2 regions of the Micromonospora sp. WMMC250 genome follow, and region 2 is predicted to be linked to the other one. Evidence: predicted binding sites of a transcription regulator. Region 2 holds the regulator's gene; the other holds the start of a gene.

Region 1 (11,588 bases), 3.5 Mb from region 2:
GGCACGGGCCGTCACAGGGGCAGGTCGGGCTCTACGCCACGGTGCGCGGCCCCGGCCTGAGCGTGCTGGTGACCGACGAGGGGCGCGTCGACGACGCGCTGCTCGCCGCGCTGCGCCGCCCCGCGCCCGGGCACGGGATGTCCGGGTTGGGGCTGTGGATCGTCCGGCAGCTCGTCGCGGTGGACGGGGGAGCGCTGCGGGCGCATCGGTTGCAGCCGCGCGGGGCGGCGCTGGAGGTGCTGCTTCCGGTGCGCTGACCCCGCCGGGACACGGATTGGCCCGGCCGGGTCACCGGTACGGGAACGGCTGCACTGCCGATTTCCGTACCGAGGGGGTCAGATGTTCAGTCACGTCAAGGACCTGCAGTTCGAGGCCAAACCGGACGGCCCGGACGCCGCGTTCGCCCGCCGCCTGCAGGAGGTGCTGGGCGGCAAGTGGGGCGAGATGACTGTCGCCAACCAGTACCTCTTCCAGGGGTGGAACTGCCGCCTGCCCGGGAAGTACAAGGATCTGCTGCTCGACGTCGGCACCGAGGAGATGGGCCACGTCGAGATGATCTGCACGATGATCACCCGGTTGTTGGACAGCGCGCCGCTGTCGCTGTCGGAGGGCATCGCGGAGGATCCCGGTGGGGCGGCGATCTACGCCGGCTCGAACCCGGCGCACTTCATCCACGCCGGTGCCGGAGCGTTGCCCGCCGACTCCAACGGGGTGCCGTGGAACGGCGCGTACGTCACCGCCAGCGGCAACCTGCTGGCCGACTTCCAGCTCAACGTGACCGCCGAGGCGCAGGGTCGGCTCCAGGTCGCCCGGTTGTTCCAGATGACCGACGACCCCGGCGTCAAGCAGATGCTGCGCTTCCTGCTGGCCCGCGACACGATGCACCAGAACATGTGGCTGGCCGCGATCGAGCAGCTCAAGGAGGACGGGTTGGAGGACATGCCGGTGCCGGAGGCGTTCCCGGACTCCGGTGACCTCACCGAGGAGTACGGCTACACGTACCTCGGGTTCTCCTCGGGGACGGACGCGGCGCAGAGCCGCTGGACGTCCGGACCGTCGCCGGACGGCAAGGGCGAGTTCCGGTACGACGACAACCCGCGTGCGAACGCCCCGGAGCCGGTGCTGCCGCCGGGAGATCCCCGGCTGTACGGCACCACCCCTGGGGTGGCCGGCTCGATCGCCAACACGGTCAAGAGCAAGCTCACCTGAGGTCTCCCGTCGGGTCGCCCGTTGTCCGCGGGCGACCCGACGGGCCGGCAGGGGAGTGGCCTGGGTCACAAGCCGGAACAAGGGGAACGCTTTGTTACTTGAGCCAGACACGCTCAAGTCAACGTGATGGCAGGTGTTCCATGGCAACTCTTCCGGTACTTCCACTGACCGACGCCGTGCTGCTGCCCGGGATGGTCATCCCGGTGACCCTCGACCCGTCCACCCAGGCCGCCATCGACGCCGCCCGCGCGACCGGCGACCGCAAGCTGCTCGCCGTGCCCCGGATCGACGGCGAGTACGGCCCGGTCGGCGTGATCGCCACCATCGAGAAGGTCGGCCGGCTGCCCGAGGGTGAGCCCGCCGCCGTCATCCGCGGCCTGTCCCGGGCCCGGATCGGCTCCGGCGTCCCCGGCCCCGGCGCGGCGCTCTGGGTCGAGGCGTCCGAACTCGACGAACCCGCCTACGCCGGCAAGGCCCGCGAACTCGCCCGCGAGTACCGCGCCCTGGTGACCTCGGTCCTGCAACAGCGGGGCGCCTGGCAGGTCATCGACGCGGTGGAGCGGATGACCGACCTCTCCGAGTTGGCCGACTCGGCCGGTTACGCGCCCTGGCTGACCCTGGAGCAGAAGACCGAGCTGCTCGCCGCGCCGGACGTCACCTCCCGACTGGAGCTGCTGGTCGGCTGGGTGAAGGACTACCTGGCCGAGCAGGAGGTCACCGAGCAGATCAACAGTGACGTCCGCGAGGGGCTGGAGAAGTCGCAGCGCGAGTTCCTGCTGCGTCAGCAGCTCGCCGCGATCCGCAAGGAGCTGGGCGAGGACGAGCCGGACGGTTCGGCCGACTACCGGTCCCGGGTGGAGTCCGCCGAGCTGCCGGAGAAGGTCCGCGAGGCGGCCATGCGCGAGGTCGGCAAGCTGGAGCGGGCCAGCGACGCCTCCCCGGAGGCGGGGTGGATCCGCACCTGGCTGGACACCGTGCTCGAAATGCCGTGGGGTACGCGTACCCAGGACAACACCGACCTGGCCGCGGCCCGGGCGGTGCTCGACGCCGACCACGCCGGCCTGGCCGACGTGAAGGACCGCATCCTGGAGTACCTGGCCGTGCGCAACCGGCGTGCCGAGCGCAACCTCGGCGTGGTCGGCGGACGCGGCTCCGGCGCGGTGCTCGCCCTCGCCGGCCCTCCCGGAGTCGGCAAGACCAGCCTCGGCGAATCCGTGGCGCGGGCGCTCGGCCGCAACTTCGTCCGGGTGTCCCTCGGCGGTGTCCGCGACGAGGCGGAGATCCGCGGTCACCGGCGCACCTACGTGGGCGCGCTGCCCGGCCGGATCGTCCGCGCGCTGCGCGAGGCCGGCTCGATGAACCCGGTCGTGCTCCTCGACGAGGTGGACAAACTGGCCGCCGGCTACGCCGGCGACCCCGCGGCCGCCCTGCTGGAGGTGCTCGACCCGGCGCAGAACCACACCTTCCGGGACCACTACCTGGAGGTCGACCTCGACCTGTCCGACGTGCTCTTCCTGGCCACCGCGAACGTGGTGGAGTCCATCCCCGGCCCGCTGCTGGACCGGATGGAACTGGTCATGCTGGACGGTTACACCGAGGACGAGAAGGTCGCCATCGCCCGGGACCACCTGCTGCCCCGGCAGCGGGAGCGGGCCGGGTTGACCGCCGACGAGGTGGAGATCGCCGACGAGGCGCTCGCGCTGATCGCCGGGGAGTACACCCGGGAGGCCGGCGTCCGGCAGCTCGAACGGGGCCTCGCGAAGATCCTGCGCAAGGTGGCGGTGACGTTGGCGACCGACCCGTCGCCGGTACGCGTCGACACCGACAGCCTCACCGGCTACCTGGGGCGGCCGAAGTTCACCCCGGAGTCGGCCGAGCGCACGGCGGTGCCCGGCGTGGCGACCGGCCTCGCCGTCACCGGCGCCGGCGGGGACGTGCTCTTCATCGAGGCGACCAGCATGGAGGGCGAGCCGGGGCTGACCCTGACCGGCCAGCTCGGCGACGTGATGAAGGAGTCGGCGCACATCGCCCTGTCGTACCTGCGCTCCAACGGGCGACGGTTCGGCATCGACCCGAACGCCCTGGCCGGGCGGCGGATCCACGTCCACTTCCCGGCGGGCGCGGTTCCCAAGGACGGCCCGAGCGCCGGCATCACCATGGTCACGGCCCTGGCGTCGCTGGTCACCGGCCGCCCGGTCCGTCCCGAGTTCGGGATGACCGGCGAGGTGACGCTGTCCGGTCGGGTGCTGCCGATCGGCGGGGTGAAGCAGAAGCTGCTCGCCGCGCACCGGGCCGGCCTCACCGAGGTGATCATCCCGGCGCGCAACGAGCCCGACCTGGACGACCTGCCGGCCGAGGTGCGTGAGGCGCTGACCGTGCACACCCTGGCCGACGTGGCCGACGTGCTCGCCCTGGCACTGACCCCGGCCGACGTGCCGGCCCTGGACGGACCGGCGCTCTTCGTCTCCTGACCCTCCGACCGCGATGACCCCCGCCGTCCCCGTGACGGCGGGGGTCATCGATGTTCGACCATCGAGCGCTACTGTCGCGCGTGACGCTTCCCAACACCTCTCCGCCGTACGGCGCTACCCCCGGAGGAACCCGTGAACCTGGTGCTGTGGATCATCCAGATCCTGCTCGCCGCCATCTTCGGCGGCGTCGGCGTGGCCAAGCTGACCCAGCCCAAGGAGAAGCTGCACGAGACGATGGGCTGGACCCGGGCGGCCACGCCGATCCAGGTCAAGGTGATCGGCGCCCTCGAACTGTTGGCCGCCGCCGGGCTCGTACTGCCCGCCCTCACCGGCATCGCCACGGTGCTCACCCCGCTGGCCGCGCTCGGGTTGGTCATCATCATGATCGGCGGCATCGTGGTGCACCTGCACGGCGTGCGGACGGAGACCGTGCCAGAGCGACGCAAGCTGGAGATCCAGGGCACGGTGACGTGCCTGGTGCTGCTGGTGCTCGCCGCGCTGGTGGCGTGGGGCCGGTTCGGGCCGTACTCGTTCTGATCCCCGGCGCCGGCGACCGTCGTACCCCGGCGGTCGCCGGCGTCGTGCTCAGCGCTCGTCGCCCCCGCGGTCGCGACGCACTGTCGCCTTGCGGCCCTTGATCGTGCTCTGCCGCAGCCCGGAGATCACCTCGTCGGCCACCCCCTGCGGCACCTCCACCAGGGAGAACCGGTCGGCAATCTCGATCGAGCCGATGTCCCGGCCGCGGATCCCGGTCTCGCCGGTGATCGCGCCGACCAGATCCTGGGGGCGCACGCCCGCGCGCCGGCCCAGGCCGACGAAGACCTGGACGGTGTTGCCGCCGCCGGACCGTGGACGACCCCCGCCCCGCCGGTCGCCACCCCGACCGCCGGACTCCGGTCGACCCTCGCGGGGACCGCGCACCGGAACCTGCGGGATCTCCTCCTCGTCGTCGGAGCCCGGCGACGTCACCTCGTGGGCCAGCTTCACGGCGGCGAGGGCGACCTCCATCAGGTCGAACTCGTCGGTGAGCGTCTCCACGATCACCCGGTACGGGTCGAGGTCGTCCTCCAGCAGGCTCTCCCGCAGCGCCGCCTGGGTCAGCTCCAACCGGCGGGTCCGCATGTCCGCCACCGTGGGGATCTTGTCGATGGTGATCCGCTGGCCGGTCACCCGCTCGATGGTCTTGAGCATCCGGTGTTCGCGCGGCTCGGCGAGGGTGATCGCCACACCCTCGCGGCCGGCCCGGCCCACCCGGCCGATCCGGTGCACGTACGACTCCGGGGCGGACGGCACGTCGTAGTTGACCACGTGGGTGAGCTGCTCGACGTCCAGCCCGCGGGCCGCCACGTCGGTGGCCACCAGCAGGTCCGCGGTGCCCGCCCGCAGCCGGCCCATGACCCGGTCGCGCTGCTCCTGGCTCATGCCACCGTGCAACGCCTCGGAGCGGTAACCCCGGCCGTTCATCGTCTCGGTCAGCCGGTCGACCTCCTCCCGGCTGCGGCAGAACACGATCGCGGCGGTGGGCGACTCGACGTCCAGCACCCGACCCAGTGCGGCCGGCTTGTGCGCCCGGGTGACGATGTACGCGCTCTGCCGGACCCGGGGCGCCTCACCCGCGACCGGCTGCTCCCGACCGATCTCGATCCGGACCGGATCGCTGAGGTGCTGCCGGGCCATCCCGTCGATACGCGACGGCATGGTGGCGGAGAAGAGAACCGTCTGCCGCTGCGCCGGAGCGTGTTCCAGGATCGCCTCGATGTCCTCGGCGAAGCCCATGTCGAGCATCTCGTCGGCCTCGTCGAGCACCACCGTGCTCAACCCACCGAGGCGCAGGGTGCCCCGGGCGATGTGGTCGAGGGCGCGGCCCGGGGTGGCCACCACCACGTCCACACCGCTGTCGAGTGCCCGCAGCTGCCGTCCGATCGGCTGCCCACCGTAGATCGGCAGCACCCGGGCGCCCAGGTCCTTGCCGTAGCGGTGGAACGCCTCGGAGACCTGCACCGCCAGCTCACGCGTCGGCACCAACACCAGCGCCACCGGGTCACCGCCACGACGGTGGGCCGTCATGAGGTTCAGCAGGGGGAGCGCGAACGCCGCCGTCTTGCCGGTGCCGGTGGCCGCCTGACCCAGCAGGTCCCGACCCTCCAGCAGCGGTGGGATCGCCTCCCGCTGGATGGGTGTGGGCTCCTCGTAGCCGAGGGCGGACAGCGCGCCCAGCAGTTCGGCGCGCAGCCCGAGCTCGGTGAAGGCGTTCACCTCGTCGGTGCCGGCGGGGGTGGCGTCGGACGGTGCGTCGTGCTGTGCAGGTGCGGAACTCATGTGCCAAGCCTTTCATCACGCCGTCCGGGCCGCTGCGCCGACCGCCACATGAGCGCGGCAGGTGCCCCGTCAGCGGCGGTCGCGGTCAGGCGGGGGTGCTCAGGATCGCCAGGATCATCACCGCGGCGAGGATCGCGTCGAGCACCCCGCAGAACTCGGTGTAGCCGCGCGGCACCACCCGGCCGGACCGATGGTGCGCCAGGTCCCACCCGGCGTGCGCCAGCCAGCCGAGCGCCACCAACCACTCGGCGGTCCGGCCGCCGGCGGCCACCGCGACCAGCGTCACGGTGCCCCAGACGGCGAGACCGACGAGTTGGGTGGGGAGCACACCCGGACCGCGCAGCGTGCGCCGGAACAGGCCGATCAGCAGGTAGCCGCCGGGCAGCACCAGCATCGTCCACGGGCTGAGCACCCCCGGGTCGAGCCACATGTCCGCGGTCACCAGCAGCGCCAGCCCGGTCGGCCAGCGGCGGGCGAGCGCCACCACGGCCGGGTGTCGACGGATCACCGCCGGCGACTCGTGCCGATGCCGCACCGCCACCAGCACCATCGCCGGCACCATCAACAGGTGACCGCCGAGCAGCAAGCCGTCGGCGTCGAGCAGGCCGATCCAGTACGGCACGAACAGCAGCAGGAACGGGACGTACATGGCGGCGGCCATCTCGCCCACCCCACGCCAGTGGTGCGCCCGGTAGCGCATCCACACCGTCATCCCGACGGTCATGGTGGTGGCCATCACCAGCGCGGCCACCTCCGGGCGGGCCAGCGCGCCGGTCGCACCCAGAGCGGCACCGCCCATCTCGACCAGCGGCCCGAGCAACAGCATCCCGGCGACCATCGCCAGCGCCATCTCGCCGAGATGCCACAGCAGCCGTCGCGTACCGCCGGCCGGCGTCACGTCGGTCCGCGTCGCGCCCGTGGGCACCGGCTGGTCGGTCGTCAGTGGCCCGGGCGACGGTACGCGGGCGGCGGTGTCGGCGTACATCCGTGTGTTTTCCATGCCCTGACAGTGCCGGCGCTCCGGCCCGGCGGGCAGACGCGTCCGTCACCGGATATTCGTGCGCGTCGCACGGTCCGACCGTGACAATTCGCATGGGTGGACCGGGCGGCGCGCGGTCCTAGGATCGACGCGTGACGAGCGAGCCGGCGACTCCCCGGGCGGACCGCCGGCTGCTCCGGGCCCGGCGGGCGACGTTGCTGTCGCTGGCCGTCGGGATGTGGGCGACCGTCCTGCTGCCGGCAGCCGGCCTGAGCCGCGAGCCGGACGTCGGCCGCGTCGCGCTCGGCGCGGTCGGCATCCTCGCCTTCGCGGCCACCCAGACCGCCGTGTTGTACGCGGCGGTCACCCCCTGGCTCGCGCAGCGGTGGCGACGGCGCGCCCAGCTCGGTCTGGCCGTCGTGGCGGTACTGACCGTGCCGTTGGTGGCGCCGGTCGCGGCCGGGGTCTGGCCGACCTGGGCGTGGCTCGGCGCCTCCCTGGTCGGGATGGCCCCGTTGGTGGTCCGCCTTCCCGGAGCGCTGGCGGTCACCGCCGGCACCCTCCTGGTGTCGGCGGCGGTGGCCTGGTGGACCGGCGGATCGGTGGGGCGTTCCCTGGCCGTGACGGGCGGGGTCGGGGTGGGCGTGGCGGCGGTCAACAGGTTCCAGGTCTGGTTCTGGGACCTGCTGGTGGAGGCCCGGCAGGGACAGGCCGCCCAGGGCAGGCTGGCCGCCGCCGAGGAGCGGCTGCGCTTCGCCCGCGACGTGCACGACCTGCTGGGGCACAGTCTCACGGTGATCGCGCTGAAGGCCGAACTCGCCGCGCGGCTCGCGCCGGTCGACCCGGTTCGGGCCGGTCGGGAGGCCGCCGAGGTGCAGCGGCTCGCCGCGTCCGCGCTCGCCGAGGTCCGGGAGAGCGTGCACGGCTACCGCGCTGTCGACCTCGGCGAGCAGGTGGCCGCCGTGGCGGAGGTGCTCCGGTCGTGCGGAGTGCGCTGCACGGTGCCGTCGCCACCGGTGGACCTGCCGCAGCCGGCCGCGACCGAACTGGCGGCGGTGCTGCGCGAGGCGGGCACCAACGTGCTGCGGCACAGCCGCGCCGACTGGTGCCAGATCCACATCGACCGGGAGGGGAACGTGGCCAGGATGACGGTGGTCAACGACGGCGCCGACGAGAGCGGCCCGGACGAACACAGCCACGGCCTGCGGGGACTGGCCGACCGGCTGGCCGCGGCCGGGGGAGAGCTGCGAACACGTCGCCAGGACGCGGTGTTCACCGTCGAGGCCACAGTGCCGGTGCCGTCGTGATCCGCGTCCTGCTGGCCGACGACGAGGACCTGATCCGGGTGGCGGTCGCCGCGCTGCTCGGCCTCGAACCGGACATCGACGTGGTGGCCCACGCCGCCGACGGGCCGACGGCGGTCACCGCGACGATCGCGCACCGCCCGGACGTCGCCGTGGTGGACCTGGAGATGCCCGGCCTGGACGGCATCGCCGTCGCCGCCGAGCTGGCCCGCGTCCGTCCAGAGTGCGCGGTGGTCGTGTTGACCGGGCACGGCCGCCCGGGGCACCTCCGTCAGGCGTTGACCGCCGGGGCGCGGGGTTTCGTGCCGAAGGGCTCGCCCGGCGGGGCGCTCGCCGACGTGATCCGCCGGGTGCACACCGGTGGCCGGTACGTCGACCCGTCGCTGGCCGCCGACGCGCTGACCCTGCCGGCGTGCCCGCTCACGCCTCGGGAGTTGGAGACGCTGCGGCTGGCCGAGTTCGGCGCGCCGGTGGCGGTGATCGCCCGCCGGGTGCACCTGTCCACCGGCACGGTCCGCAACCACCTGTCGGCGGCCGTCCAGAAGCTCGGTGCCGCGGACCGGGCCGAGGCGGTCCGTGCCGCCCGGGACAACGGCTGGCTCTGATCCGCTCGATCCTCCGGTCAGGTCGTTCGGCGCTGCTGCGACACCTCGACTTCCTCCGAATCGTGGCCTTCCTGCTGCGAAGATGGGCAAATGGCCAGGAAAGTCGCGGCGGGTCCGGTCGACCCGGTGCGGTCCAGTGCCGTCGAGCTGTTCTTCGACCTCGTCTTCATCTTCACCCTCGGCCGGCTGTCGGCGACCCTGGTCGAGGAGCCGAGCCTCCTCGCCGACGCGCAGGCCGTGATCTTCCTGCTCGCCTTCTGGTGGATCTGGTACAACACCAACCTCGCCACCGACAGCCTCGACTGCGAACGACCGACGGTGCAGATCCTGATCATCTGCGTGATGCTCGGCAGTCTGTTGATGTCCATCAACGTGCCGGACGCCTTCGGTGACCAGGGTTTCGTCTTCGTCGGCGCGTACCTCGGGATCCACCTCGGCCGCACCCTGGTCATGGCCCTCTACCTGCACGGCACCCCGGCCTGGCGTCGGCCGGTACGGGGGATCGTCTGGTACCTGGTGTCCGGGACGATCTGGTTCGCCGGGGCGGCGGCCAGTGGCGACGAAGCGCGCGTCCTGTTGTGGGCGTTCGCACTGGCGATCGACTACTCGGGGCCGGTCCTCGGCTGGCCGGTTCCGTGGCTCGGTCGGGCGCGATCGACCGAGTGGCACCTCTCGGGCGAACACCTGAACGAGCGGTACCGGCAGTTCATCATCCTGGCCCTCGGCGAGACGATCCTGGCCACCGGCAACTTCTACCGGCTGTCGCCCCGGAACCTGGCCAACACCACCGCCTTCCTGATCACCTTCTGGACGGTGGTCTTCCTCTGGTGGACCTACTTCTACCGCACGACGAGCAGCCTCGCCGCGAAGATCGACACCGCGGTGGACCCCTATCGGATCAACCTGCGGGCGAGCTACACCCACCTGGTGATGGTGGCGGGCATCCTGCTCACCGGCATCGGAGGCGAGCTGATGCTGAAGGAGCCCGACGGGCAGCGGTCGACCGGCAACGTCGTGGCGATCCTGGTCGGGCCACTGACCTTCCTCGTCGGACGGATGATCTTCGAGATCTGGGTGTTCGACCGCCTGACCAAGCACTGCCTGGCTGCCGTGGTGGCGTGTCTGATCCTGAGCCCGGTGGCGACGCGGTTCCCGCCGCTGGCGGTGGGACTGCTGGGCGCCGCCACCATCACCGTCGTCGCGGTCTTCGACCTGACCCATCGGGCCCGGATCGCGGGCGGAGTCAACCCCGTCTCCGGCGAGGACGTCGCCCTCCGCCGTACCCGTTAGCGTGTCGGAGTGCGAACTGTGGAACTGGTCTGCTCGCCCGGGTTGGAGACGGCCATCCGGTCGACCTGGGTGCGGCTGGCGGCGGCGGGTCTGCCCAGCCTGGCCCGCAACATCCACCCGACCAACCGGCCGCACCTCACCCTCGCCGCGGTGGACGATCTTCCACCCGGCGTCGAGCGCCGTCTGGCCGAGCTGTTCGACGACGCGCTGCCGGTGCCGGTCACCCTCGACCGCATCGTGGTTCTCGACGGCAGCGCTCCGTTGGTCTGGCTCGTCGAACCCACGCCCGCGCTGACCGCGCTGCACGCCACCGTCTGGGACGTCCTCGCCGACACCGAGGGGCAGCGTCCGTGGCACGTGCCGGGTACGTGGGTGCCGCACCTGAGCCTGGCGCTCCGGTTCCGCAACGCGGACCTACGGCTCGCCCGGGCCGTCGCGGGCGGGCAGCGCCCGGCGGGCTCGTTCGACGGGGCGCGCAGCTACGACGGCACGGACCGGACCGTGTCTCCGCTGACCCGGCTCCGATAGGCCGTCGCGGCGTCGGGCCGACCGGCGGGAAGACGCCGGACGGCCCGGGTGGCGTACCACCCGGGCCGTCCGAACCAGCATCCGAACTAGCGGTAGAAGCGCAGGCAGTCGAACTCGGCGTCGACCGCCGGCTCGGCGCCGCTGTGCGCCACCAGCCCGATCCGGGGAGTGGTGTCGGCCGGGAACGTCCACACCGCGCCCCACGTCCAGGTGCCTCCGTCGCGGCTGGAACCGGCCCGGTACTCGTGCTCACCGGTGACCGGGTCGACGTGGTGCGCCAGGCCGAGCCAGGTGGTGCTGGCCGGGGTGCCGACGATGCTGCGGCCGTAGACCGGCTGGCCGGCGAAGGGCAGCTCTTAGCCGTACTCGACCTGCCGGGTATTCCAGATGGTCGGCGAACGTGTCACCGACGGCGGCGGAGACCGGGTTGCGGTAGCGCGACGGGCCGTCGGACGCGACGGCGGACGTGGACGGGAGCGCGAACAGGATCAGACCGAGCACGGCGGCGAGCGCGCCACCGCGGCGGAGATGTCGCATGTGGACCTGCCCCGGGGGTTGTCGGCGGGGGTGCGTGCCCTCGTTCCTGCAACGATGGATACAACGTTGTAAAGAGCTGGGCCGTCCGTCCCCACACGGTTCACGCTGGGGCGTGCACGGCGGCCAGGTGGGCGAGGGCCTCCGCGCTGCGACTGCCCGGCGCCGGCGTACCGACCAGCAGTTGCTGACCTGGTGCGTCGCGGACGTCGAACGCCTGGTAGGTCAGCTCGATCCGCCCGGCGTCCGGGTGGTGCACGACCTTGAACATGCGGGTCAGACCGCCAACGGTCTGGTCCTCCCAGAGTGAACGGAACTCCGGCGAGTCCCGGCCCAGGTCGGCCACGAG
Region 2 (11,588 bases):
CGGGTCGGCATCGCCGAACCCGGTCGATGGCGGACCGGTCTGGCACTCGTACCCCGAGGTGAGTTCTCGATCGTCATCGCCGGTCTCGCGGTGGCCGCCGGGAGCGTCGAGCCGCGGTTGGCGGCGTTGGCCGCGACGTACGTCCTGATCACGGTGGTGACCGGGCCGATCCTGGCCCGGCTGCCGGACTTCCCGTGGTTCAAGCGGTGGCTGCGTAACCGGGCGGCGGCCCAACGACAGGTGCCGGTACCGATCCGCGACTGACCGCGAGCGTCAACGGGTGGGCCTTCCGGTCCACCGGAACGCCGCGGCTGCGTGGGTCGCACCCTCGCGAAGGTAGAAGCGGTGCGCCTCGGTCCGGGCCAGACCGGACTCCAGGAAGACGTAGTCGGCGCCCTGTTCGTGGGCCCACGTCCTGGCGGCGGCCAGGAGGTTCGCGCCGACACCCCGGGACCGCCAGTCGGGGTGTACGGCGAGATCCTCGATCGAAGCCCGACGGCCGAAGCGCACCGACAGGATGTCCACGTAGACGCTGACCACTCCGACCAACTGGTCCTCGTCCGATCGCGCCCCGAAGAGAGCGACGCCTTCGTGGTCGAGCAATTGCGCGGTCCGCTCGACGGCGCGGTCGTTGTCCCAATCCACGGGACGGCCACCGGGAGGGGCGAAAAGCCATTCCAGCCCCGTGACGAACTGAGCCTCGGCGCCTCGCCGGAACTGTCGAACGTGGATTGCCATAGGAGCATCATCGACCGCTCTGTCGATGCGGGGGACCCGCCCATGCCAACGGTTGCGGAATTGCTCCCCACGGGGACTACCGCAGCACCCGGCGGCGGGTTACCGTTTCGCCCCAGCAGCCAGGTTCCGCAGGCAGCGTTGCCACCCGCGGGCCAGAGCGGAAGGTTGGCCGGTGAGCGTGCAGGAGTCGACGTTCCACGGCTTCGCGAACCCCGTCGATCCGAGCCCGGCGGAGTTGCGAGCTTGGGCGTACAAGCCCGATTCGGTGCCGTTGGCCTCGATGCCACCCGACTGGGACCTACTGGTCTCCGGTGACCGATTGGTCCTGACGCTCTTCGAGTTAGCCATGGATCCGACCTGTCCGGCCCGCCGTTTCGCGTTGCACTGTCTCTACATCTACGCGGCCGACGGCATCCGGACGAACTTCCGCGCCCACCCCAAGCGCCGCTTCCGCAAACTCGTGGAACAGGCCGAGCGGGACGGCGACGAACTGATGAAGGTCTGGGCGCACAACGGCCGCGTGCTGTTGGCCCGGCCGGACCTCTTCGTCTATCGCGACTGGTGCGAAGGCGGCCTGGTCCGCGAGAACCGCCGCCTCGGCTGAGGCTCGGCTGGTCGTCAGCGGCGATGGTGGTGTCTGCGCCACTGTCGAGCACTCATTCACGTGAACGGGCCGGGACCCCCCGTGGGTCCCGGCCCGTACGTCGGTTGCCGTTCAGTCCTGCTTCTGTTCCTTCTCAGGTCGACCCCGGTCGCCCGGTTCGGCGAACCTGCCGCCGACGACCCGGTCCCGGTAGGTCCCCTTGGTCACCCTGTCGAACTTCTCGCGGACGGTCTCGGCCAGGTCTTCCAACCGGTCTTCCGTCTGCTGGGCCACGTTCTTCGCCGGCTCCGCCATCGCTCCCCCTCGCCATGCCGGTAGGTCCGGATTAATCCGATTGGACCCGTATCGACAGGTTAGCCGAAGCGGCCCGGGCCGCGCCGGGAAATCCGGTACGGCCCGGGCCGAGGAGGCAGATCCGGGTGAGCGGCGGGTCAGCGACCGGGCGTGCGGCGAGGCCGCCACACCACCAGCGCCGTGGAGGTGCGGTTGGTCGGCACCAGGTCGCTGCCGGGGAAGCGGGCCAGCGACTCCAGTTCGGCAATCCGGCGGTACGCGGCGTCGAGCTCCGCCTCCAGCCGAGCCACCCGCTGCTGAGCCTGCTCCAGCAGTCGCTCCAGCCCGATGATGCGCTTCACACCGGCCAGGTTGATCCCGTCGTCCTGGCTGAGTCGCTGCACCTCGCGCAACAGCACCACGTCACGGACGCTGTACCGGCGGCCCCCGCCAGCGGCCCGGCCCGGCTGCACCAGCCCGAGTCGGTCGTACTGGCGCAGGGTCTGCGGGTGCATCCCCGCCATGCGAGCCGCAACCGAGATCATCAGCACCTTGGCCTCGTAGGCAGGGTCACCCGAACCGAGGAACTCGCCCGACATCCCGCTCACCTCCGCGTCCATTCCAACGCACTAACTGACCCGACGCACCCGAGCGTCGAGATGTTCCCGGGCCGCCGGCGGGCTCTGCTCGGCGAACGCCTCCAGTGCGGCGCGCGCCTCGTCCGACAACCGGGCCGGAACGACCACGTCCAACGTGACCAGCAGATCACCGGCCTGGCCGTCGCGACGAACCACACCCTTGCCGCGGGCCCGCAAAACGCGCCCGCTCGGCGTACCCGGCGGAACCCGCAGGGTCACCGCGCCGTCGAGCGTCGGCACCCGCAGGTCCGTGCCGAGCACGGCCTCCGCGAAGGTGACCGGCACGGACAACGTCAGGTCGTCGCCGGTACGCCCGAACAGCTCGTCCGGTCGAACCTTGACGTGCACGAAGAGATCGCCGGCCGGGCCACCGCGCTCGCCCGGCTCACCGCGCCCGGCCAACCGGATGCGCTGACCGTCGGCCACCCCGGCCGGGAACCGCACATTCATGGTGCGGGTCTTGGTGACGCCCCCGGTGCCGTGGCACTCCGGGCACTTCTCCTCGACGACAGTGCCGACGCCCTGACAGTTGCGGCACGGCTCGGAGAAGCTGAACGCCCCCTGGTCCCGGGTGGTGACCCCGGCGCCGTGACAGACCGGGCAGGTACGCGGCTGGGTGCCCGGCTTCGCCCCGTTGCCGTGGCAGGTGTCGCAGACCCCCGGCGCGCGCAGTGTCAGGGGAAGCGTCACCCCGCGCACCGCGTCACCGAAGTCGAGCGCCACCTCGGTCTCCACGTCCCGGCCACGGGCCGGACCGCGGGGTGCCGCCTGACCACCGGCCTGGCCACCGCTGAAGATCGAGCTGAACAGGTCCTGGAAGCCGGCGCCGCCGAACCGGCGGTCGCCGCCGCCGGCACCGCCGAACATGTCGGAGACGTCGAACGGCATGCCGCCCGGCTGGCCCCCGCCCCGGGCATTCCGCCGGAAGGCACCCGAGCCGAACAGCGAGCGCATCTCGTCGTACTCACGTCGGCGACCCGTGTCGGACAACACGTTGTACGCCTCGGACGCGGCCTTGAACCGCTCCTCGGCCTTGGCGTCGCCCGGGTTGTGGTCCGGGTGCGACTCGCGGGCCAGCTTGCGGTACGCCTTCTTGATGTCATCGGCGGAGGCGGCCTTGTCCACGCCGAGCACGGCGTAGAAGTCCTTCTCGATCCAGTCCTTGGAACTCACCGGTCCACCTCCTCTCGACCCTCGTGGCCCGGCCGTCCCGCCCACCGTTGGGTGGTGGGCGGGACGGCCCGGTCACTGTCTCGCACTATTCCGGATCCGCGACCGCGACCAGCGCGGGGCGCAGCAGCCGCTCACCGAGCTGATAGCCGCGCCGCATGACCTGCACGCAGGTCGGCTCGCTGACGTCGGCCGAGGTCTGGTGCGCGACCGCCTCGTGCCGGGTCGGATCGAACGGGTCGCCCTGCTCGCCGAAGGCGTTCAGGCCGAACTTGCCCAGCGCGGTGGTGAGCTGTTCCGCCACCGTGCCGAACGGCCCGACCAGGTCGCCGTGTTCCCGAGCGCGGTCCAGGTCGTCGAGGATCGGCAACAGCGCCGCCAACACCGAACCCGTCGCCTGCTCCTGCACCAGGCTGCGGTCCCGGTCGACCCGCTTGCGGTAGTTGGCGTACTCCGCCGACACCCGCTGAAGGTCCCTGGTGCGCTCGTCCAGGTCGGCCCGGAGCGCCTCCAGTTCGGCACCGAGCGAGGTGCCCGGGCCGCCGCCGTCAACGGGCTGCGCCGGGGCGTCCACCACCGCCGGACCGGACGGCTCCGGCCCGTCGGTGGAGTTGACCTCGACCTCGATCTCGTCGACCACGACCTCGGCGTCCTCGACGAGGCCCTCGGCCGGCACGCCGGTCTCCGCGTCGGCCGCGGTGCCCTCGGGCTCCGAGGTGTCGATGAGCTTGCGGTTGTTGCGGATGACGACCCCCTCCCCGTCGCCGGTGGTCGGCTCCGTGGTCGCGGAGCCACCCGGCGTCGACCCGGTGTCGTCCGGGTCGGCGGCTCGTGGCTTCTGCGTCATGCGGCTACCTCATCCCCTTCGCGGTGGAAACGTGTCGGAGGCCGACGGTCACTTCTTGCCGTCCTCGTCCACGATCTCCGCGTCGACCACGTCGTCGGCGCCGCCGGCCTGCGCGCCGGTCGCGCCGGCCGCACCGGTGGCACCCGGGCCGGGCTCGCCGCCCGGCTGCTGACCCTGCTCGGCCTGCTGCGAGTAGAGCAGCGAGCCGGCCTGCTGGGAGACCTGCGCCAGCTTCTCGTGCGCGGACTTGATCTTCTCAATGTCCTGACCGCCGAGGGCGCCCCGGAGCTCGCCGAGCGCCTCGTTGAGCTGCTCCCGGTTCTCGGTGGGCAGCTTGTCGCCGCTCTCCGCGAGGAACTTCTCGGTCTGCCACTGGAGTGCCTCGGCCACGTTGCGGGTCTCGGCGTCGTCGCGGCGGCGCTTGTCCTCCTCCGCGTGCTCCTCGGCGTCCCGGCGCATCCGCTCGATGTCGTCCTTCGGCAGCGAGGAGCCGCCGGTGATCGTCATCTTCTGTTCCTTGCCGGTGCCCAGGTCCTTGGCGTGCACGTTGACGATGCCGTTGGCGTCGATGTCGAAGGCGACCTCGATCTGCGGCACGCCGCGCGGCGCCGGCGGGAGGCCGGTCAGCTCGAAGGTGCCGAGCTTCTTGTTGTACGCGGCGATCTCCCGCTCACCCTGGAAGACCTGGATCAGCACCGACGGCTGGTTGTCGTCGGCCGTGGTGAAGACCTCGGAACGCTTGGTCGGGATGGTGGTGTTGCGCTCGATCAGCTTGGTGAAGATGCCGCCCTTGGTCTCGATGCCCAAGCTCAGCGGGGTCACGTCGAGCAGCAGGACGTCCTTGACCTCACCCTTGAGCACACCGGCCTGGAGGGCGGCGCCGACGGCGACGACCTCGTCCGGGTTGACGCCCTTGTTGGGGTCGCGGCCGGTGAGCTGCTTGACCAGGTCGGTCACGGCGGGCATCCGGGTCGAACCGCCGACCAGGATGACGTGCTCGACGTCGGAGATCTTGATCCCGGCGTCCTTGACGGCCTGCTCGAACGGGCCCTTGCAACGGTCCAGCAGGTCCTGCGTCATCCGCTGGAACTCGGCGCGGCTCAGTGTCACGTCGAGGTGCAGCGGGCCGGCCGCGCCGGCGGTGATGTACGGCAGGTTGATGTTGGTGGTGGTGGCGGCGGACAGCTCGATCTTGGCCTTCTCGGCCGCCTCGCGGAGCCGCTGGAGGGCCATCTTGTCCTGGGACAGGTCGATGCCGTGCTCACCACGGAACGTCTTGACCAGGTGATCGATGATCCGCTGGTCCCAGTCGTCGCCACCGAGCTGGTTGTCACCGCTCGTCGACTTGACCTCGACGACGCCCTCGGCCAGCTCCAGCAGCGACACGTCGAAGGTGCCGCCACCGAGGTCGAAGACCAGGACGGTCTGCTCCTTGGAGCCCTTGTCCAGCCCGTACGCCAGGGCGGCGGCGGTCGGCTCGTTGACGATCCGCAGGACGTTGAAGCCGGCGATCTCACCGGCCTCCTTGGTGGCCTGCCGCTGGCTGTCGTTGAAGTAGGCCGGAACGGTGATCACCGCGTCGGTGATCTGCTCACCCAGGTACGCCTCGGCGTCCCGCTTGAGCTTCATCAGGGTCCGGGCCGAGATCTCCTGCGGGGTGTACTTCTTGCCGTCGATGTCGACGGACCAGTTCGTGCCGACCTCGCGCTTGACCGACCGGATCGTCCGGTCCGGGTTGGTCACTGCCTGACGCTTGGCGACCTCACCGACGAGCACCTCGCCGTTGCGGGCGAACGCGACGATCGACGGGGTCGTCCGCGAGCCCTCAGCGTTGGCGATGACGGTGGGCTCACCGCCCTCGAGAACGCTGACGCAGGAGTTCGTCGTGCCGAGGTCGATACCGACCGCACGTGCCATCTTCGCTTCCTCGCTTCGTAAGGTTGTGCAGGTGACGGGCTCTGCCCGCGGCTGCCTGGCGAGCACCGCCCGCAGCGGGCCCCACCACAAGTTGAGTGAACTTGACTCAATACTGCCACGCGTTGGCCAATCGTCAAGTCGAGTTGAGTCAACCCGACGCAACCCCACTCGCAATTACCGTCCGGTTGTCTTCCCTTGCATCGGTCGGGCACGCTTTAGCGGTGACGACGCACGGCGATCCCGCCACCCGTTCCGGCGCGCCTGCCGTCGCCACCCGCACCGGCCCCCCGGACGCCACGGAGGAGCCGTCCGCCACCACCGGGGACGACAGCCTCCCCAGCGCGCTGTCGGGCCTCCGGGAGGCGATCGGTGCTACCCGGTACCCTCTCGCGCTGCCCTCGGCCAGCGCCTCCCGGCACACCGCCACGGCCCTGACCGACCAACTCGACGACTACCTGCTACCCCGGCTCGCCCGACTGGACGCCCCCCTGCTCGTGGTGGTCGGCGGCTCCACCGGAGCGGGCAAGTCGACACTGGTCAACAGCCTGGTGAAGGCCCGGGTCAGCGCCGCTGGCGTACTCCGGCCGACCACCCGGTCTCCGGTGCTGGTCTGCAACCCGTCCGACGCGGCCTGGTTCCGGCAGGGTGACCTGCTGCCCGGGCTGACCCGCACCACCGAACCGAGCGAAGACCCGCGCGCCCTGCACCTGGTCACCGCGCCCGCCCTGCCCGCCGGGCTGGCCTTCCTCGACGCGCCCGACATCGACTCGGTGGTCGACGCCAACCGGGCCCTAGCCACCCAACTGCTGGCCGCCGCCGATCTCTGGCTCTTCGTCACCACCGCCGCCCGGTACGCCGACGCGGTGCCCTGGGAGCTGCTGCGCAGCGCCCGGGCGCGAGGCGCGGTGATCGCCATGGTGCTGGACCGGGTGCCCGCGGAAGCCACCGACGAGATCGCCGCACACCTGGCCGAGATGCTCGCCGAACAGGACCTCGGCCAGGCGCCGCTGTTCGTGCTGCCGGAGACCTGGGTCGACGGCCAGGGGCTGCTGCCCGAAGCGGTGACGGCGTCACTGGCCGACTGGTTCGCCCGGCTGGCCGCCGACGCGGACGCCCGGGCGGCGGTGGTCCGCCAGACGTTGGACGGCGCACTGGCCGCGCTGCACCCCGCCGTCGAGGAGTTGGCCGACGCCGCCGACGAGCAGGTCGCCGCCGCCGACGCGCTGGACGAACGGGTCCGGGCCGCGTACCGGGGTGCCGAGCGCACCGCCGAACAGGGGCTCCAGGACGGTCGGCTGCTCCGGGGGGAGGTGCTCGCCCGCTGGCAGGAGTTCGTCGGCACCGGCGAGCTGTTCCGCACCCTCGAAGCACGGATCGGCCGCCTACGGGACCGGGTCGTCGCCGCTGTCACCGGGCGGCCGGCCCCCGCCACCGAACTTCGCAACGCCATCGAGTCGCAGCTGGTGACACTGCTGCGCGGGGTGGCCTCGGAGGCGGCCGAGTCCGCGTACACCGGGTGGAAGGCGCACCCGGCCGGTGCCGGGCTGCTCGACCCCGCGCTGGCCCACCCGAGCGACGACCTGCCGGAACGCGCCGAACGGATGGTCCGGGACTGGCAGCGCGGGGTGTTGGAGCTGGTCCGGGTCGAGGGCGGCGACAAACGGTTCGTGGCCCGCACCGCCGCGTACGCGGTCAACGCCACCGGGCTGGCCGTGATGATCGCCGTCTTCGCCTCCACCGCGTTCATCCCCACCGGGTTGGAGGTGGCAACCGGGGCCGGCACCACTGTCGCCGCGCAGGCCGTACTCCAGGCGATCTTCGGCGACCAGGCTGTGCGTACCCTCGCCGCCAAGGCCCGCACCGACCTGCTGGGCCGGGTGCGGACGCTGCTCGACGCGGAGGCCGACCGCTTCCTGAGCCGCACCGCGGACGCCCGCCCCGCCGCGGACGTCGGCGACGGCCTACGCCGGGCCGCCGGGCGGGTCGAACTGGCCCGACACCGCAGCGGCCTGTCCGCCGGTGGCGACAGCCGGCCGGACGGCGACGAGGAGGGTGACCGGTGACGAACATCACCGGCCGGATCCGCGAGGCGTTCCGCGGAGACCAACGGGTCGACGCCGACGCGCTGATCGCCCGGCTGGACGCGGTACGCCGGTTCCTGGCCGCGGTGGACGGCCTGCTGCCGGACGCCGAGCTGGTGCCGGCGCACACGGTGGTCGAGCGGGCCGGCACCCGGCTCGCACTGTCCCGGGACCACACGGTGGTCGCTCTGGCCGGCGCGACCGGCAGCGGCAAGTCCAGCCTGTTCAACGCGTTGGCCCGGTTGGAACTGTCGCCGGTCGGGGTCCGCCGTCCCACCACCGGCGTCACCCACGCCTGCGTGTGGGGGCCGTTGGAGGGCGCGAACCGTCTGCTCGACTGGACCGGCGTGCTGCCCCGACACCGCTTCGTCCGGGAGAGCGCCCTGGACGCGGACGACGAGTCGGCGTTGCACGGGCTGATCCTGCTCGACCTGCCCGACTTCGACTCGGTGCAGCGGTCCCATCGGCTGGAGGTGGACCGGCTCCTCGGCCTGGTCGACCAGGTGGTCTGGGTGGTCGACCCGCAGAAGTACGCCGACCGGGTCATCCACGACAACTACCTGCGCGAGTTCCACCGGCACCGCGACGTCACGCTGGTCGTGCTCAACCAGGCCGATCGGCTCCCCCCGGCCGAGTTGCCCCGGGTCATGGACGACCTGCGCCGACTGCTCGACACGGACGGGCTGACCGGGGTGCCCCTGCTGGCCACCACCGCCATCGACCCGGCCGGAATGGTCGGGCTGCGCGACGCGTTGGAGCGGACCGTCGCCGAGCGGCAGGCCTCGCTACGGCGGCTGGCCGGTGACGTCGACACCGTCGTCGTCGGTCTGGACGCACTGGTCGGCTCGGCCCGGCCCGCCGGCGGCCCGGACGACGGGGCTGTCGCCGGGTTGAACCGGGCGTTGGCCGACGCTGCCGGCGTGCCGGCGGTGAGCGAGGCGGTCGAGCGGGCGTACCGGCATCGGGCCGGCGCCACCACAGGCTGGCCGGTGGTCCGGGGCTGGCGGCGGTTGCGGCCCGACCCGCTGCGTCGGCTGCACCTACCCGGCCCGGTCGGCGCGGACGCCGACCCGGCGGAGAGCCTGGTGGCGGCGACCTCGGTGCCCGACCCGACGGTCGCGCAGCGCTCCGCCCTGGGCCTCGCGATCCGCGCGGTGGCCGACCGGGCGGCCGGCGACCTGCCCGCCGCCTGGCCGACGGCGGTGACCGCCGCGGCCCGGTCCCGCCTCGACGACATGCCGGACGCGTTGGACCGGGCGATCGCCGGCACCGACCTCGGCCTGGACCGTCAGCCGGTGTGGTGGCGGGTCGTCGGCGGTGTGCAGTGGTTGGTGACCCTGGCCGCCGCGGTCGGTCTGGGCTGGCTGGTGCTCGGCTACGCGCTACGGATACTCGGTCTGCCCGCGTTGGACGACCCGATGGTCGGGCAGGTGCCACTGCCGACGCTGCTGCTGCTCGGCGGGCTGCTGGCCGGGCTGCTGGTGGCCGCGCTGACCCGACCGGTGATCCGCTGGGCCGCCCGGCGCGCGCGGGCCCGTGCCCGGCAACGGCTGACGGTCCGGGTCGCCGAGGTGGGCGAGGAGTACGTGCTCGCGCCGGTGCGAATCGTGCTCGCCTCCTACGCGCAGGCACGCGACGCGCTGCGGGACGCGGCCCGCCGCTGACATCCGACGCGACTCGCTACCGCTCTGCGTACGCCCTGGGCGGCGTAGGGTCGAAGCATGGCCACGCCTCAGACCCCCTACGACGCGGTGCTGCACGCCGCACGCGACGTGACCAAGCTGGAGTCCGCCCTCGACGCCGAGATGCTCGGCAGCGCGCTGCTGGGCAGTGTCTACGCCATCGCGGAGACCGACCGCGACACCGCCGTACGGGAGTTCGTCACCGGGTTTCTCGCCGCCACCGCCCGCCGCCGGGTCGCGTCGGCGACCACCATCCGCCAGATCTTCGCCAGGCTCGTTCCGGACGCCGAGGGCACCGAGCGGGTACGCCCGGGCAGCCAGGCGCCCAGCTGGACCGGTCAGCTCGGCCGGGTGCACCTCACCGGCTCCTGGGCGTACGGCGACGTCTACGGCGACCAGACCTCCTACCTCGCCACCTTCGCCTACGACGACGCGTCCGGCGGCTCCGAGCACGCGCTGGTGGCCCTCGTGGACCACAACATCGGGATCACCAAGGACATCTTCGTCGGCGGGCCGGCCGAGCGGATCCTGGACCAGGTCCGGCAAATGTGCGCGGACGACGAGCTGACCTGGTTCCGTACCGAGAACCCAGCCCGGCTCCGCGGTGAGGTGGCCCGCCACCTCGCGGTGACCGACGAGCTGAGCGAGTTGCCCGGCGAGGGTTCGCTCGCCACCGACCGGGCGCTCGTCGGCGCCCGGCTGGCGATGCTGCCCACCGCGACCGAGCCGACCGGTCCGGCGGAGGTCGAGCCACTCTCCGCCGCCGAACGCACCGACCTGGTCCGGCGGTTCCTCGCCGCGCCGGAGGCCACCCGTTTCGGTCTGGACTCCGTCGACGGCCCGGAGTTGGCCTCGCTGCACTTCTGCCTGAGCCTGCTGCTGGACCACTCGGCCACCTTCCCGGACGCCGACCCGATGCGTTGGAGCCCAGCGGTGTCCGGGCTCTTCCTGCTGGACTGGGTGCACCGTCGGGCCGTGCTCGACATGGACGACGCGGCGATGCTGCCCCGGGTGCTGCGGGCGTGGGCGCGGTACGCGTCCCGCCAGCGCGGCCTGCCCGAGGCGGCGACGACCCGCACCGACGAGGCGATCGAGGAGATGGTGCCGGAGTTCGCGCGCCTCTACTCGACGGGTGAGCGGCGCAGCGCCGCCACCGCCGCCGTGGCCCAACTGATGGCCGACGGGGTGGACCCGGACGACCCGGCCGCGCTGGACGCGTGGATCGAGGCGAACCGACACCGCCTCGCCGACGACGGCGCCTGACGGCATCCGAGGCGGGCGGTGCGATGCCGCCCGCCTCGACCAGGCCCGGCGTTCCGCGCCCGGCCCGGCGTTCGGCCCAGGCCGGTCCGGCGGCCAGACCCGTTCAGCGCAGCGGGCCGAAGACCGCTGCGGCGATCAGTGCGCCGAGTACGCCGCCGGCGAGCACCTGCGGCACCGTGTGGTCACCCAACCGCACCCGGGACCAGCCGACCAACGCCAACAGCGGGGCGGCGACGACCACGCGCGTCCCGAAGCTCAGCGTCAGGATGACCAGGGTGCCGGCGGCCACCGCCGAGTGGATCGACATCTTCCACCAGTGGCTGACCGACACGGCTATCACCAGGCCGACCAGCCCGGCCAGGGCCAGCGCCAGCA

What was found. Region 2 encodes HspR, which represses chaperone genes until heat shock. Its sites were predicted from a motif close to TTGAGTNNNNNNNACTCAA; they were not measured.
Region 1: the regulator HspR is predicted to act here: its motif matches at 1,308-1,326, upstream of lon (endopeptidase La).

What each region holds. Positions count from the first base shown of each region.
Region 1 is NZ_JAPZBJ010000002.1:1,398,799-1,410,386, reverse strand. Features, by position in the region: gene O3438_RS06060 (sensor histidine kinase) at 1-257, shown strand, start outside; gene O3438_RS06055 (manganese catalase family protein) at 340-1,209, shown strand; gene lon (endopeptidase La) at 1,350-3,680, shown strand; gene O3438_RS06045 (DoxX family protein) at 3,813-4,217, shown strand; gene O3438_RS06040 (DEAD/DEAH box helicase) at 4,266-5,999, opposite strand; gene O3438_RS06035 (hypothetical protein) at 6,085-6,999, opposite strand; gene O3438_RS06030 (sensor histidine kinase) at 7,131-8,285, shown strand; gene O3438_RS06025 (response regulator transcription factor) at 8,282-8,887, shown strand; gene O3438_RS06020 (low temperature requirement protein A) at 8,978-10,177, shown strand; gene O3438_RS06015 (2'-5' RNA ligase family protein) at 10,187-10,705, shown strand; gene O3438_RS06010 (hypothetical protein) at 10,955-11,242, opposite strand; gene O3438_RS06005 (helix-turn-helix domain-containing protein) at 11,343-11,588, opposite strand, start outside.
Region 2 is NZ_JAPZBJ010000002.1:4,866,050-4,877,637, forward strand. Features, by position in the region: gene O3438_RS21875 (cation:proton antiporter) at 1-264, shown strand, start outside; gene O3438_RS21880 (GNAT family N-acetyltransferase) at 274-645, opposite strand; gene O3438_RS21885 (hypothetical protein) at 911-1,342, shown strand; gene O3438_RS21890 (hypothetical protein) at 1,454-1,636, opposite strand; gene O3438_RS21895 (heat shock protein transcriptional repressor HspR) at 1,774-2,214, opposite strand; gene dnaJ (molecular chaperone DnaJ) at 2,245-3,426, opposite strand; gene grpE (nucleotide exchange factor GrpE) at 3,512-4,270, opposite strand; gene dnaK (molecular chaperone DnaK) at 4,319-6,187, opposite strand; gene O3438_RS21915 (ABC transporter) at 6,409-8,250, shown strand; gene O3438_RS21920 (GTPase) at 8,247-9,932, shown strand; gene O3438_RS21925 (hypothetical protein) at 9,990-11,213, shown strand; gene O3438_RS21930 (phosphatase PAP2 family protein) at 11,317-11,588, opposite strand, start outside.